Regions from separate parts of the Oxobacter pfennigii genome, predicted to be linked through region 1. Evidence: riboswitches for the same ligand, from Rfam matches in the RefSeq annotation. Region 1 holds a riboswitch; the other holds the start of a gene.
The links. A riboswitch is a leader RNA that binds a small molecule or an ion and turns the genes downstream of it on or off. The one in region 1 is predicted to bind cobalamin.
Positions count from the first base shown of each region.

Region 2: linked by a shared signal. The riboswitch ahead of OXPF_RS03145 (cobyric acid synthase) and the one ahead of cobT (nicotinate-nucleotide--dimethylbenzimidazole phosphoribosyltransferase) in region 1 are both predicted to bind cobalamin.

Region 1 covers NZ_LKET01000021.1:183,473-190,926, forward strand. The annotation lists gene OXPF_RS04015 (uroporphyrinogen decarboxylase family protein) at 1-244, shown strand, start outside; gene OXPF_RS04020 (uroporphyrinogen decarboxylase family protein) at 321-1,355, shown strand; gene OXPF_RS04025 (uroporphyrinogen decarboxylase family protein) at 1,570-2,583, opposite strand; cobalamin riboswitch at 2,890-3,068, shown strand; gene cobT (nicotinate-nucleotide--dimethylbenzimidazole phosphoribosyltransferase) at 3,176-4,303, shown strand; gene OXPF_RS04035 (methyl-accepting chemotaxis protein) at 4,442-5,278, opposite strand; gene OXPF_RS04040 (uroporphyrinogen decarboxylase family protein) at 5,561-6,580, shown strand; gene OXPF_RS04045 (D-alanyl-D-alanine carboxypeptidase family protein) at 6,659-7,454, opposite strand, start outside.
Region 2 covers NZ_LKET01000021.1:5,138-12,591, forward strand. The annotation lists gene OXPF_RS03130 (ASKHA domain-containing protein) at 1-1,413, shown strand, start outside; gene OXPF_RS03135 (response regulator) at 2,310-2,732, shown strand; gene OXPF_RS03140 (hypothetical protein) at 2,810-3,073, opposite strand; cobalamin riboswitch at 3,250-3,418, shown strand; gene OXPF_RS03145 (cobyric acid synthase) at 3,569-5,029, shown strand; gene cbiB (adenosylcobinamide-phosphate synthase CbiB) at 5,026-5,958, shown strand; gene OXPF_RS03155 (pyridoxal phosphate-dependent aminotransferase) at 5,959-6,993, shown strand; gene OXPF_RS03160 (GHMP family kinase ATP-binding protein) at 6,993-7,454, shown strand, end outside.

The DNA.
Region 1 (7,454 bases):
GTTTAAAGGTAAACTTACTGTCTGCGGATGCTATGACTGGAAGGTTCCATTAACATGGCCGGAATATAATGAAGAAGAACTTAGGCAGAGCGTAAGGGATGCCATTGACAAATACGCACCTGGCGGCGGATATGCGGCAAGAGCTAATGCCCTTGGCAAATTCGGCGATCCTGACATTGCCAAGGTTAATGAAATCCTTCAAAGTGAAGTTTACTATTACACAAGAGATTATTATATAAAATAATAAGTGAGGAATTAATCACATTAATTATAGAAGGCATATTCATGCCTTCTATAATATTAATAAAAGGAGGCACACAATGTATAAATCAAAGCTGACTCCGAAAGAAAATTATATGCGTATCTTAAAAGGAGAAATGCCGGAATATGTTCCTGTATTCACAATGGGAAATCCACCATGGAAGGGTGAACCGGTATATAAGAATGTAGGACCTTTTATATTCGGAATGCCTGCAATGACACCGCCTGAAGGAAGATACGATATATGGGGAGTGCATTATGTTGCCAATGAAGAAACGGGTTATGGAGGTATTCCTGAGCCTAACAATTTTATTTTGGAGGATATTACCAAATGGCACCAGGTTATAAAAGCTCCAAAAATGCCGGAGGTGGATTGGGAACAGCAGGCAAAGAAAAATTACGAATTTGCCAAAATAAACCTCGACGAATCGGCTGCATGCATAAACGTAGGATTTATGCCATTTCAACAGCTTATTGCCTTTATGGGCTTTAACAGCGGACTCTGCGCATTATATGAGGAGCCGGAATACTGCAAGGAATTGCTCAATTATATGGCAGATTTTTATTTGCCTGTTATTGAAAAATCCGTGGAGTATTATAAACCGGACCTGGTTTATTTTGCTGATGATACGGCAGCAAAGCTAAATCCCTTCATGTCTGTTGAAATGTTCAGAGACATATTTAAGCCTGTTTATGAAAGGATATTGAAACCTGTGAACGAAAGGGGCATTCCCATACAGCTGCATAACTGTGGGAGATGTGAAGACTTTTTAGATGATATGGTTGAATTGGGAGTCAGGGTATGGGATCCGGCACAGCCCACAAATGACCTTTTAAGCATAAAAGAAAAATATAAAGGCAAACTTGCTGTAGCAGGATGCTATGAATGGGTTGTACCAGACACATGGCCGGATGCAGATGAGGAGGAAACGAGGCAGGGCGTACGGGATGCGATTGATAAATACGCACCCGGCGGAGGTTTTGCAATAGCCGCCAATGCTTTGGGGAGAATAGGAGATCCTGACATTGCAAAGATCAACTCATGGATTAAGAGCGAAGCTTATTTATACGGCAGAGGTTATTACATAAAATAAGTATCTTAAAAATAGGGGATCCAGAATTATGAACACTCCATTCGTATTCGGGTTCTGTAAGTTTTAAGGCTCCCTGCCTTGAAAATGCAAGAATTTTTGATAACTCGCTAATCGCTCAAACAATCAAAAGTTATGAGGCGGCGTCACCAAGAACTTTTAAAGAACTCTCACAATGCTCATTTACGTTGTTCATAATTCTGGAGCCCCTGTGCTATTATATTTTCTGCTTCTTAAAGAAATGCTCTCCGTAGGAATTGAGTTCATCTATTACTATATCGTTAATACCAGGCGTTAATGGCTGACCGTTAGGTATTTCGGGTATGAAATATCCCTGGGGTACATATTCATCGCAGGCTCTTCTAACTTCTTTTCTCACTTCAGCTTCTGTCCAGTCTGCTTTGTCAAATACAACGCCGTCAATACCGCCCTGAAGTGCCATTGAACCGTTGAGAGTCTTTTGAATTTCATGTATGTTATTCTGAGGTATTACACCCTGCCATACGTCAATTCCTATCTCGGACATATCCTGAACAATCGGTTCGCATACACAGTCGGCATGATGCTGTATCAACACTCCTCTTGATTTCATATATTCATATATTTTTGCCCAGCGGGGTTTTAAAAGAGCCCTCCAGGTATCGGGGTGCATGAACAGATCCTTTTTGTTTCCCCAGTCATCATGGATGTGAATCATGTCAGGCTTGATATGGTCTATCAGTTCTTTAAGATATGCAAGCTTGAATTCGCATAAAACATCTAAGAGCTCTCCCATGGCTTCAGGTTCTTCAATATAGTTCATGAGGGCGTCTTCAAAGCCCATCAGCATATGCGTCAGTTCAAAGAGGCCGGTAAAACAGCATCCCATGAGAAGATAATTTTGCCGGTCAAATTCCTGGGCTCTTTTTTCTGCTTCTGTCCAGTCAACATTGAATTTGGAAGGCCAGGGAACATCTATGTACTTATCCCAATGCCGGATATCTTTTATCACTTTTGTTTCTTCCGTTACATAGGGGTTGGCAGCCGGATGTCCTTCAAGCCACTTCCATGATATACCCCATCTGTCTTTTGATATGGCTCCCGGGACCCTGTTCATGTAAGCCATGGCCAAAGGATCAAAGAACATTCCTTTTGTAATTTCGGAAACATGGCAAATATAATCCGGATGGCCTCCTTTAAGCAGTCTTAAATAGTTTTCTCTGGGTGTAAGCCTCCCTGTAAGATCGAACATATTAATCCCCCTTAAAAAATATTTATATATACTATTATAAATATTACCATCATTTAACATGTTTTGAAATTATAATAATTTGAAATAATTTTTACATATTATGATTGTGCATATAAGTTAATTTTTTTATTATTCCAAAATTGATGATGATTCAGACAGTCAAAAACTTATACCTGTAAGGCAATATATTTAAATTCTCCTTATGATTTTAGCTCCTGATCATTTTATGAGGTTTATATAAACCCTAAAAGGGTGGATGGCATATAGCTTGACTTTTTCAGCATTTATGATAAAATTTTATTAAAATATTATAAAATTATCTTAGGTGCCCCGATTTTCGGGGAGAATAGGGAAACCGGTAAGAATCCGGTACGGACCCACCACTGTAAGGACGAGCTCTTGCCGATCCACTGGCTTATGCTGGGAAGGGGCAATGATGCGTTTGAGTCTTAAGTCAGGAGACCTGCCTGAGATGAAAAAAGTCTTTTCTTTAATAAAGGAAAAGCGGCGGAGATGACGGCAAAGTCCCGACCACAATTAATTTGTGGCGGGACTTTATTTTTTTATAAAAAATAAAGTGGAGGCGATTAAAATGACTGTATCAAAAAATGTGACTGCATATCACGGCGTGGCCAATATCAAAGAGGCGGAAATGAAAGAGCTTGAAGCTGCACTTAAGGAGCTCGTATCGGGAATTGAAGGATTAGACGAAGCAGCTATTATGGCAATGAGAGAAAGGCTGAATGCAAAAATTAAGCCTTTAAGGAGCTTGGGTGTTCTGGAAGATATTGCCGAGCAGATTGCAGGCATAATGAGGACTTCTCATCCTAAAATTGCAGGCAAGGCAGTTCTTCTTATGGCCGGGGACCATGGCGTTGTGGCAGAAGGGGTAAGCGCCGCTCCCCAGGAGATAACGGCCCAAATGTTTTACAGCTACTTAAATGGAAATGCAGGTATTAATATTTTAGCCTGCCATGCGGGAGCAGAGGTTATTTGTACAGATGTAGGAATTGCGCCGCTGCTTAATCCTCCTGAGCTTATGATAAACAGAGTAAAAAGTGGAACGGATAATATGATGCATGGGCCTGCAATGTCAAGGAAGGATGCTCTGATGGCAATCTTAACCGGGGCAAAGGTTGCGGCTGATGCTATTAAATCAGGAGTGAACATTCTGGCAACAGGTGAGGTTGGTATTGGCAATACGACACCAAGCTCTGCTCTTATTTCAGTTTTCACAGGCCATTCTGTTGAGGAAGTCACAGGACGCGGAACAGGGGTCAAAGATGATGCCTTAAAGCATAAACAGGAAGTTATAAAACGCGCAATAGAAGTCAACCAGCCCGATGTTGACGACCCCATAGATGTAATTTCAAAGGTGGGAGGATTGGAGATTGCAGCCCTTACAGGAGCAATATTGGAAGCTTCCTATCAGAATGTGCCTGTTATTTTGGACGGCATTATTTCAGTGGCGGCAGCGCTGACAGCAGCAAAAATCGCACGGCTATCTGCTTCTTATATGATTTCATCCCATAGCTCGGAAGAGCAAGGACAGCGCTTGGCCTTAAAACAGATGGGTTTAGGACCAAGATTGGATTTTCATATGAGATTAGGAGAGGGGACAGGAGCCGCATTAATGTTCCCGATAGCAGAAGCTGCAATTAAAATTGCCGATGAGATGGCTACCTTTGAAACAGCCGGTGTCACTACGGGAGATTTTTAAATAGGAATTTTAAGATTATTGACATTTTATGTATAAAACATAAAATGAGTACTTGTGCATGTTTTAGTTTCTGAAAAAGAAAATAAATATATATCCCCCCGGGCTTAATTCGGGGGGATAAAATCATTTATGCGTATATTAAAGATTTTCGGCCAGCTGTTCAAGTACATGGGCATTCTTGTTCAATTCTTCTATGGAAGCGGTAATTTCTTCGAAAGCTGCCGCCTGATCCTGAAAAGACCCATTTACTTTGCTTACACCATTTGTTATATCCTCAATGGATTCTTTAATTTTTTGTATTATGTCATTTATCTGAGCAATTGATTCACCACTGGAATTGGATAGCTTTCTGATTTCCTGAGCTACAATATTAAAGCCTCTTCCTGCCTCACCTGCTCTTGCTGCTTCAATAGCGGCATTTAAACCTAAGAGATTGGTCTGAGCGGAAATGCTTTTAACAAATTCTATTATTTCATTAGTACTTTCCGTTTCTTTGGCAGCACCATTTGCCTTTTCAAGAATTATGGTATTTTCTCCGGCCAGGTTCAGAACTTCTGCAGAAACCTGCCCTACAACAGTAGATATCTGCGAAAGGGCATTAGACAGAGTTTTGGAAAGGTCATGTATTTTATTCTCACGCTCCAGGCTTTTTCCCAACACAAGGCAGCCTTCTATATTGCCTTCTTCATCAAATACCGGTATTCCAGTAGCTCTCACATCTACCCCTAAAACCTCTTTAGGCACTATTTTGGTGACAGGTTTTCCTGCCTTCATACACTCGTAAGCCACGCTTCCGGGTTGTATAGGGTCGCCTACCTTTAAATTGGTTTTAGTGCTTGTACCATTTACTACTTTAATATATTTCGCGGTATCGCAAATTGAAAAATTCACATCATCCCGGAAGAAATGAATAAGATAAGGTATCAAGTTATTATAACTGTTAAAAATTTCGTTTTGATATTCTCTTTCGTTCATATATCGCACCTCCAATCATGAAATATGAAAGATCTCAATTTCATGAAACTTATAATTGCATGTTTTATCGTTTATTGTAGATTATGGTATCATAAACAATAATATCATAAAACGGATAAATTAAAAAGTATATGCATCGGCATATAACAACTCCAACTCATTCGTTGCAATTTTATATAACCTATCATTTTTATACGGGGTGTATAAATGATATAATTAGCATATATACTATTATTTTCCGCTAAATGTTTAAAAATCATAAATAATAAAGGAGGTTTATGCATGACGGCACATTTAACCCAGAAAGAAAATTTTTTACGCGTCGCTCGCGGTGAAATGCCGGAATACGTACCTGTATCAACATTCGGCAGGCCGGGAGCTGCACCGCTTATGACAATGGCAGACCCATGCATTTTAGGAAGTTTCAGAGGTCCGGAAGGCGGAAAAGACCCGTGGGGAGTTACTTTTGTAACCAATGCGGAAACCAACTTTGCGGCGCTTCCGAAACCGAATGATTTCATCCTGACAGATGTAACAAAATGGAGAGATGTAATCAAAGCGCCGGATTACTCAGGTTTTGACTGGGAAGCAGCAGCTAAAAAAGACAGGGAAAAATTTGTACAAGACCCCGAAAATACAGCATTTGTTATAAGCGGCTATGCAGACTTATTCCAGCAGTTTATAGGGTTCATGGGCTTTACGGAAGGTTTGTGCGCCATATACGAGGAAAAAGAAGAAGTAGAAGAGCTGTTGGATTACATGCTTGAACATTCACTTTACATCACCAAGAACGTCATTCATTATTATAAACCTGATGGCTATTATTTATTAGATGATTCAGCCTCAAAGCTTCATCCCTTCATTTCCCCCGAACTCTTCGAAGAGCTTTTTGTTCCCCGTTATAAAAAATGTCTGGACATTGCAAGAGATGCAGGACTGCCTATTTTTTATCATAATTGCGGCAGATGTGAAGATTTAATGCCTTCAATGGTTGAAATAGGAGTAGGTGTGTGGGATCCTGCCCAGGTAGAAAATGATTTAGTGGCGGTAAAGAAAAAATTCGGACGCAAGCTTGCAATTAATGGGGGATTTGAACTCAATGTACCCATAACCTGGCCGGTAATCGATGAAGAGGAAGTGCGTCAGGCTGTTCGTGATACCTTCGTAAAACTCGCTCCAAACGGCGGATATATTTTCAGCGGAATGTTAAAGACACTGGACAGGGCTGATCCTAAAGTTATGGAAGTAAACGGCTGGATAGCAGATGAAGCACTGAAATTAAGCAAAACTGTATATAAGTAATGTATGCTTGAATAATACATTATCCTCAATATCCACATAAAAAGATAAATCCCTGGGGATTGTCCACAGGGATTTATTTTATTGATTTATTCCCATCCTTAAACGTCTTCTCTTTACGGCAGCATTTCTTAAAAGCACGAGAATTCCAAAAGCGCCGAATATCGTACCTGATAAGAACCAGACTATGTTTCCTGTATCAATTTTTTGAGAAACGGAATTTATGATATTTTTCTTTTTCACTTCCTCCATGGCTTTTAAATTGACTTCTTTTACTACAGCTCCATTAAGGGTGAAAACTGCCTTCCCTATAATCTGATCTGCCTTAATGGACGACTTAAGGGATACAATATCATTTTCCTTGTCCACAATGGATATAAGGGTTTCATCCCATAAAAATTCTTTTTGCATTTTAAGGTATTCTTCCATTACATAGGTCTCTGCAAAATCCTCATCCGGCAGTGCTATCAGGTCTTCCGGGCTGTTGGGTGAGGAGTTCTCAACATTTAATGTGTAAATTGGCTTATCTTTAACAGCACCTTCATAATACCCGAAGTTATAAAATCCATATTCCAGAAGCTTTTGTGAATCCTCCCACCTCGCCTGGCTCGTGGAATTTAAAGTTACGGCAATAAGGTCCATGCCATCCTTTGAAGCAGAAGATACAACACAAAATCCTGCAGGGGTGGTGTATCCTGTCTTAACACCTGTAGCATATTCATAAAAATCCTTGCCTGTTTCATTAATAAGTTCATTGGAATTTCGCCAGGAATGGTCAATAGTTTCGACTATCTGTCCATTGCTGAAAACAGGAGTAGCTTCTGTATTATATTTAAAAGTATTTACAGCCTCCCTGAAAAAATCTATTTTCATCGCT
Region 2 (7,454 bases), 180 kb from region 1:
TCAATCCATGACCAGAGAAGCGATATAAGAAGAATTCAGGACGGGTTGGGAATTACTAGCTTATCTGCCAGAAGTAAATTGATGAGAGAAATGCATGATGTGCTTATAAAGAGCGATTATAAAGTAACTGTAAGTGTTTACAAAGGTGAGCTTTTGAATATTGAAGCAGGAGATGCATCGGATAAATCCTATGGCATAGCAGTTGATATTGGTACTACAACGGTAGCTTCCTATTTGATAGACCTTACTTCCGGAAAGGTCATAGACGTTGAATCAGGTGTTAACGCCCAAAGACCCTATGGTGCCGATGTTATTTCTAGGATTAACTATACCATACAGCAAAAAGACGGACTTACAACATTAAGGGATGCTATTGTAAACCAGTTAGGCGGGATGCTTATAAAGCTTTGTGAAAGAAATAATATGGAAACTAAGCATGTATATAATGTCACTGTCGTTGGAAATACAACCATGACTCACTTATTCTTAGGAGTGCCCTGCGAAAGTATTGCCGTTTCCCCATATATTCCGGTTGTAACTGACCTCGTTGAGGTGCCGGGAAGGGAAATGAACATGCCTATCGACGGTTACGTTTCAGTCCTTCCAGGAGTAGCAAGCTATGTGGGAAGCGACATAACTGCCGGAATACTTGCCTGCGGCATGCACAAGTCAGAAAAATATTCACTACTTTTAGACCTTGGCACAAACGGAGAAATGGCTGTAGGAAACAAAGACGGCATTGTATCCTGTGCAACGGCAGCAGGCCCGGCATTTGAAGGAGCTACAATTAAATGGGGAATAGGCGGTGTCAAAGGAGCAGTATCAAAGATAGACCTGTCCCAGGACAAAATATATTCAACAATAGGGGATGCGAAGCCCATAGGTATTTGCGGTTCGGGAGTTCTTGATGCCGTATCTGAATTTGTGAAGTATGAGATAATAAATAAGACGGGCAGAATGTATAAGCCGGAAGAATTGGACCTTCCGGATTCATTAAAGAACAGGATAACCACAACCGACAGCGGAAAGCAATTTACCATAGAAGGTGATGTTGTATTTACCCAGAAAGATGTAAGAGAGGTACAGCTTGCCAAGGCTGCCGTAAGTGCGGGAATGAAGATTCTCGTTAAAGAAGCAGGCATCGAATTTAAAGATGTAGAAACCATTTATGTTGCCGGAGGCTTCGGCAATTTCATGAATATAGAAAGCGCATTAAACATCGGACTTTTACCGAAGGAGCTTGCAGGCAAGGTTAAATCCATCGGCAATTCCGCAGGTACCGGCTCGAAGATGTGCCTTCTTTCCGAATCAGCGATCGGTGAATTAGAAAAAATATCAAACTCCACTAAATACGTTGAATTATCGGGAAGGCCAGACTTCGAGGGACTGTTTGTTGATTCAATGGTATTCTAACAGATGGTTTTATAAGTGTTACCTTTATCTAACCGTTATAATGTAACGGTCAGGTTTTACGACCTCAAGGTTACAAACATAATTCGTATCCTTAAGGCAGCAGGGTAGAGTAAGCATCTGACCGAGATATTATCTCGGTTAGATGAATCTAACAGCCATAATCTTTCGGTCAGGTCTCTTTATTGGTGCCAACAAGGTTTGTCGGCTATATAAGTAAACCTATTCGACTTGACCGCCATATTATGGTTGTCTGCATTTCGGATAAACATCAAATCGTATAATGGGGTTTTGCACTTACCAATTAGCACAAGGTAACTTTTTAATTCATTTTCTCTGTTGCTGACCAAAACGAAACATTGTTTCATTTAGCTTTTCATTATTATTTATCACCCGAATAAGTAGAATCTATTGAAGGTAAAGGAATAACAATTATTAATGAAGTACTATTTAATTCTGAATGTTTAACTCCGCACTTAGATTTTAATGATAGGGCTGATTCATGGGATGGTTTTATCTTTGTATATATAAATGAAACAAATAAAAAAGAAAGTCTATTAGGTCGTATTCCTATACAAGTTAAAGCACATGAGGTAAAAAACTTTAGTGGAAAAACTAAATCAAAGGCCTTTGATATATCGGATTTAATAAATTACAAAAATGATGGCGGAGTTATAATTTTCAGCGTAGAATGTTGTGGGAAAAGCAGGAAGATTTATTTAAATAAACTCTAGTTCCACCCATTATAACATAACTTTTTCTATATTTATTGTAAAAATTCCATATGTTTCATTAATTTAGAAGGAATTGGAATATATGTGAAGAATAATACATGGTAAATATTAGTAATAATTGATGCTATATGACGGACTTACTGTTTTTAAAAGGAAAAAGACCGTATGATAAAACAATGTATTAAGAAGGTGGACGATATGGCTCATGTAATGATAATTGAAGATGAACCAGCGATAGTAATGGTAATAAGTGAAATGCTTTCAGATGAAGGGTATGAGGTTACCGCAGCATATGACGGCCTTTCAGGCCTGAGAAAACTAAGGGAATGCAAAAAGCCCGACATTGTGCTCTTAGACCTTAATATGCCGGGAATCAACGGCCGGGAGACGGTAGAGAGAATGCGCTCAGATGCTATGCTTCGGGATATACCTGTCGTGTTGGTTACGGGAACGGTTTATAACAGCGTTGATTTTCCGCCGGAGGGGACTTATCAGGATATATTGGAGAAACCCTTTGATTTATTGGAAATGCTCAAAAAAATAAAATCCATATCTGAAGGCAGATGCGGATTTAAGAAAATATCTTAAAAGTTTAAAGTAAAAAGAGGGACTGTTAAAAGGACAATCCCTTTTAGTGTTTATTTACAATTTTATAGACGGTGTGATTAATCGTCGTACATATCGTAAGGGTTGTATCTGTAGCATCTTCTCCAAGGGGGATAGGTGTATCCGTAGGGAGAAAAACCGCCGTATCCGGGGTAATTACTGTATCCGCCGAAAACCTGGCCACCGCAAGCCAAAATAATTATTACAAGGATTAATATTGTAAACAATGCAGTGCTTGTCGGGGTCCCGAAGATGCCATTCTTATTATTAACAGCGTTTTTATTTGTACCAAAATCGGAAATATAAACTGTACTTGTACTCATGGCCATCCCTCTATTCTGCAAATATATACTATTCTAGTAACATGTTATGTGAAAAAAATAAGTATGTTACAGCATATTCTTTAATGATTTTGTCATATTTATTTGCAAAAGTATAAACTTTCTAATTTATTTGTGTTGCAGGTAAAAAGTGCTTAATATATAATAGAAATAGCAAATTAAATAAAAAAATCTTAGGTGCTTTTTAGCATAAAAGGGAAAGCGGTGAAAATCCGCTGTAGCCCCCGCTACTGTATACGGCGACAAATCCTAGACCACCGGACAACCGGGAAGGTAGGAGGAGGACGACCCGCCAGCCAGGAGACCTACCTGAGATATGCTAATCCTTCGGAGGGAAGGGAAGTGGTAGTATATTGGACAATCCAATTTTTGCCTATCAGACAAATAATATGGATTTTTGTAGTACATGTACCCGCTGCCTTTTGATGGAGCGGGTTTTTTAATTATAGAAAATTTTAATAAAACGGAGATGATAATATGCCTGGAATAATGGTACAGGGGACAGCGTCCTCGGCAGGCAAAAGCCTCATGACTGCGGCTTTATGCAGAATATTTGCAAATGAAGGATTAAAGGTATATCCTTTTAAATCACAAAATATGTCCTTAAATTCATACGTAACAATGGAAGGCCTTGAAATGGGACGAGCCCAGGTACTCCAGGCAACAGCATCAAAGATAGATCCTTCGGTGCTGATGAATCCCATTTTATTAAAGCCTACCACCGACAGAAAAAGCCAGGTCATAATAAAGGGAAGGCCTTATATGAATATGGATGCGGTGGAGTATTTTGAATTTAAACCCCGCCTTAGGGATATGATAAAGGAAATATATGAAGAAATTGAAAGCAATAACGATTTGGTGGTTATAGAAGGCGCAGGCAGTCCGGCGGAGATTAACCTTAAGGATAACGATATCGTAAATATGGGGATGGCGGAAATTGCCGATGCTCCGGTGCTTTTGGTAGCCGATATAGACAAGGGCGGAGTGTTTGCCTGTATATACGGTACCGTAATGCTCTTAGATGAGAATGAAAGAAAAAGAATAAAAGGGATCATTATTAATAAATTCAGAGGAGACAAGACCATTCTTCAAACGGGTATAGATATGATAGAGGATTTGGTTAAAATACCTGTGGTGGGAATTGTACCCTACATGCGTGTCAAGCTTGACGAGGAAGACGGAGCCATCGAATTTGAAGCTTCAACCAGCGGCAGCATAAAAATAGCAGTTATACGCTTACCCAGAATATCCAATTTTACGGATTTTGATCCATTTAAATTCGATGAGGATGTATCCGTAAATTTCATAACCTCTCCAGATGAAATTGGGGATGCGGACATGGTTATAATCCCCGGAAGCAAAAATACCATAGAAGATATAAGATGGCTAAAAAGCGTCGGGTTTGATAAAGCCTTTTTAAACTACAAAGGCATAATCTTTGGAGTGTGCGGCGGATATCAGATGATGGGAAAAGAAATAATAGATGTTGAAGGCTGGGAAGTAACAAAGGGAGAAGTGGAAGAAGGCCTTAAAATGTTTGACACTGTAACTGAATTCAAGGGCAGTAAAATAACTTCAAACGTTGAAGGAGAGGCTATGGGACATAAGGTATACGGCTATGAAATACATTCCGGCAGGACTTACGGCAATATGAATCCCTTTGTGCATATAAACCTTAAGGAAAGAAAGGCCGAGAGTTATATGGACGGCGATATGAGGGACGGAAGGTATTACGGCACTTATGTCCACGGCATATTTGACTCTCATGAATTCAGAAGCAGCCTTTTAAATACTATAAGAAAGAAAAAGAACTTAGCCGAAAAGGATAGTATTGACCTTAAGGAAAAAAGGGAAGAAGAACTGGAAAAGCTGGCTCAAATAGTTGAAGAGAATTTGGATATGGAATATATACGCAGTCTGGCAGGAATCAAAAAATGATTGAATTAAGTATAGCAGCTTTAATAGATGTAGCCATAGGGGATCCATACAGCTTTCCCCATCCCATAAAGCTTATGGGGAATATAATAGCCTTTGAAGAAAAAGCAGCCAGAAAAGTGGCAAAGACTCCGCAGGCCCTAAAGGTTGCCGGCTTTATAATCGTTGTTTTAAATATATTGATGGCATATTTTATACCTTATTTTATATTAAATGCCATAAAAGGCTATAAAATAATTTATTTTATTGTAAACACTTACTTTTTATATACCTGCATAGCTGCCGGATGTCTTCACCGGGAGGCTATGAAAATATACAGGGCTCTTTTAAACAATGTGGAGGATGCAAGGCATAAGCTTTCCTACATAGTGGGAAGGGATACAAAAAACCTTGATGAACACGAAATTGTAAGAGCCACAGTGGAGACAGTGGCAGAAAATGCTTCAGACGGGGTAATTGCCCCCATACTCTTCGCTGCAATAGGCGGAGCACCCCTGGCATTTGCATATAAAATGACCAACACCATGGATTCAATGCTGGGGTATCTCAATGAGACATACAGGCACATAGGATTTTTTCCTGCTAAAACCGATGATGTTTTTAACTTCATACCTGCAAGGCTTACAGGAGTCTTAATGTGCCTTTCCTCCTTTTTTAGGTTCAAGGTAATGGATGGATTAAGGATAATGGTCAGGGACAGAAAAAATCATAAAAGTCCTAACTGCGCTTATCCTGAAGGTGCCACAGCCGGACTTTTAGGAGTTCAATTAGGCGGCGACAATGTATACTTCGGGGAAGTTATGAAAAAGCCCCGCATTGGAGATAAATTAAGAGAATTAAATAAAGATGATATAAAAAGAACCATAGAAATTATGTACCGGGCTGAAGCCCTGCTTTTGATCATCTACTATATACTAATTGGGGTGTTATAAGTGATACATGGCGGAGACACAATTTCATATATGGCAGACGGTGCCGATATAATTGATTTCAGCAGCAATATAAACCCCTTAGGCCCTCCGGCCGGATTAAAAGAGGTTTTAATTAAGTCTTATGATGAGTTAATTTCCTATCCTGATATAAAATACCGGGAGCTAAGAGAAAATATATCAGCATATTTAGGCTGTCATAGTGATGAAGTGATGACGGGAAATGGTGCTCTGGAGATTATAAATAACGTAAGCCTGTTGTTTAAAAGGGTGGTGGTATTTACCCCCTGCTTTATAGAATACATAAAGCGCCCGGAGATTTTAGGTAGAGAAGTCGTAAGATTAAGGCTTGATAATGACTTTAAAATAGATTTGGGTGAATTGAATAAGGCCTTAAAGGAAGGGGACTTACTCATACTCGGGAATCCCAACAACCCCACGGCAAAGCGGATTCCAGAGGACATGCTTTATAAAATACAAAGCATTACAAAAGAAAGAAATGCCTTTTTGCTTTTGGATGAGGCCTTTTATGAATTTTGCCCATTTGATTATGACAGCATAAAGCTTTTTCATAATGCTCAAAATGTATGTATAATAAGGGCTGCTACCAAGTTTTTTGCCCTGCCGGGTATAAGGCTGGGATATGCTTATGCAAAGGGTGATTTTGTTAAAAGATACAATGAAATTGAAAGTCCCTGGAGCGTAAATTCCTTTGCCAATGCGGCCGCAAGGAACATATTCAAGGATGTTAGATATATAGAAAATACAAGGGAATATATAAAAAAGGAAAGGGAATTTTTACTGACTGAGTTGTCAGGAATAGACTATTTAAAGGTATTTGACAGCCAGGTAAATTTCATACTCATAAAACTTTTAAAATACGATGAAGATATTTTATTTGATAAATTTCTAAAAAATGGGATACTTATAAGGAAGGCTTCAAGTTTTGAGGGCCTTGATAAGAGCTATATAAGAATTGCGGTAAAAGACCATGACAGCAACAAAAGGATTGTAAACTGCTTTAAGGAGTGCGTTTAATGGAGGCTATATCTTTATATCCCGGCAGCGCCGGTGAAATAATCCAAGGCAAAGTCGATGGCAGAGACATACTCATCTCCTGCCCTGTCAATATGTTTACCCGTGTCAGGGTTTATGAATGCGATAATCCGGAAAAAAGGTTTCAGCACATAAAATCTTCTACCCTTCTTGAGAATATGTTAAACAGGTGGGGATATGGACATTTAAATTCTACCTTTGATATCGAGATTGAATCCAATATCCCATTAGGAAAAGGTTTTGCCAGCAGCACTGCCGACCTTTGCGCTACCTATATTTGCCTTTTAAAGCTTTTTTACAGAAATTTTGATATATATGAGGTGCTAAAGGAATTTTTAAGGATTGAGCCGACGGACAGTATTATTTTCAGAGAAATGACCATGTTTGATTATAAGTCGGGAAGCTTTTACAAAGGAGTGGGTGAATATATAAAATTTTATATC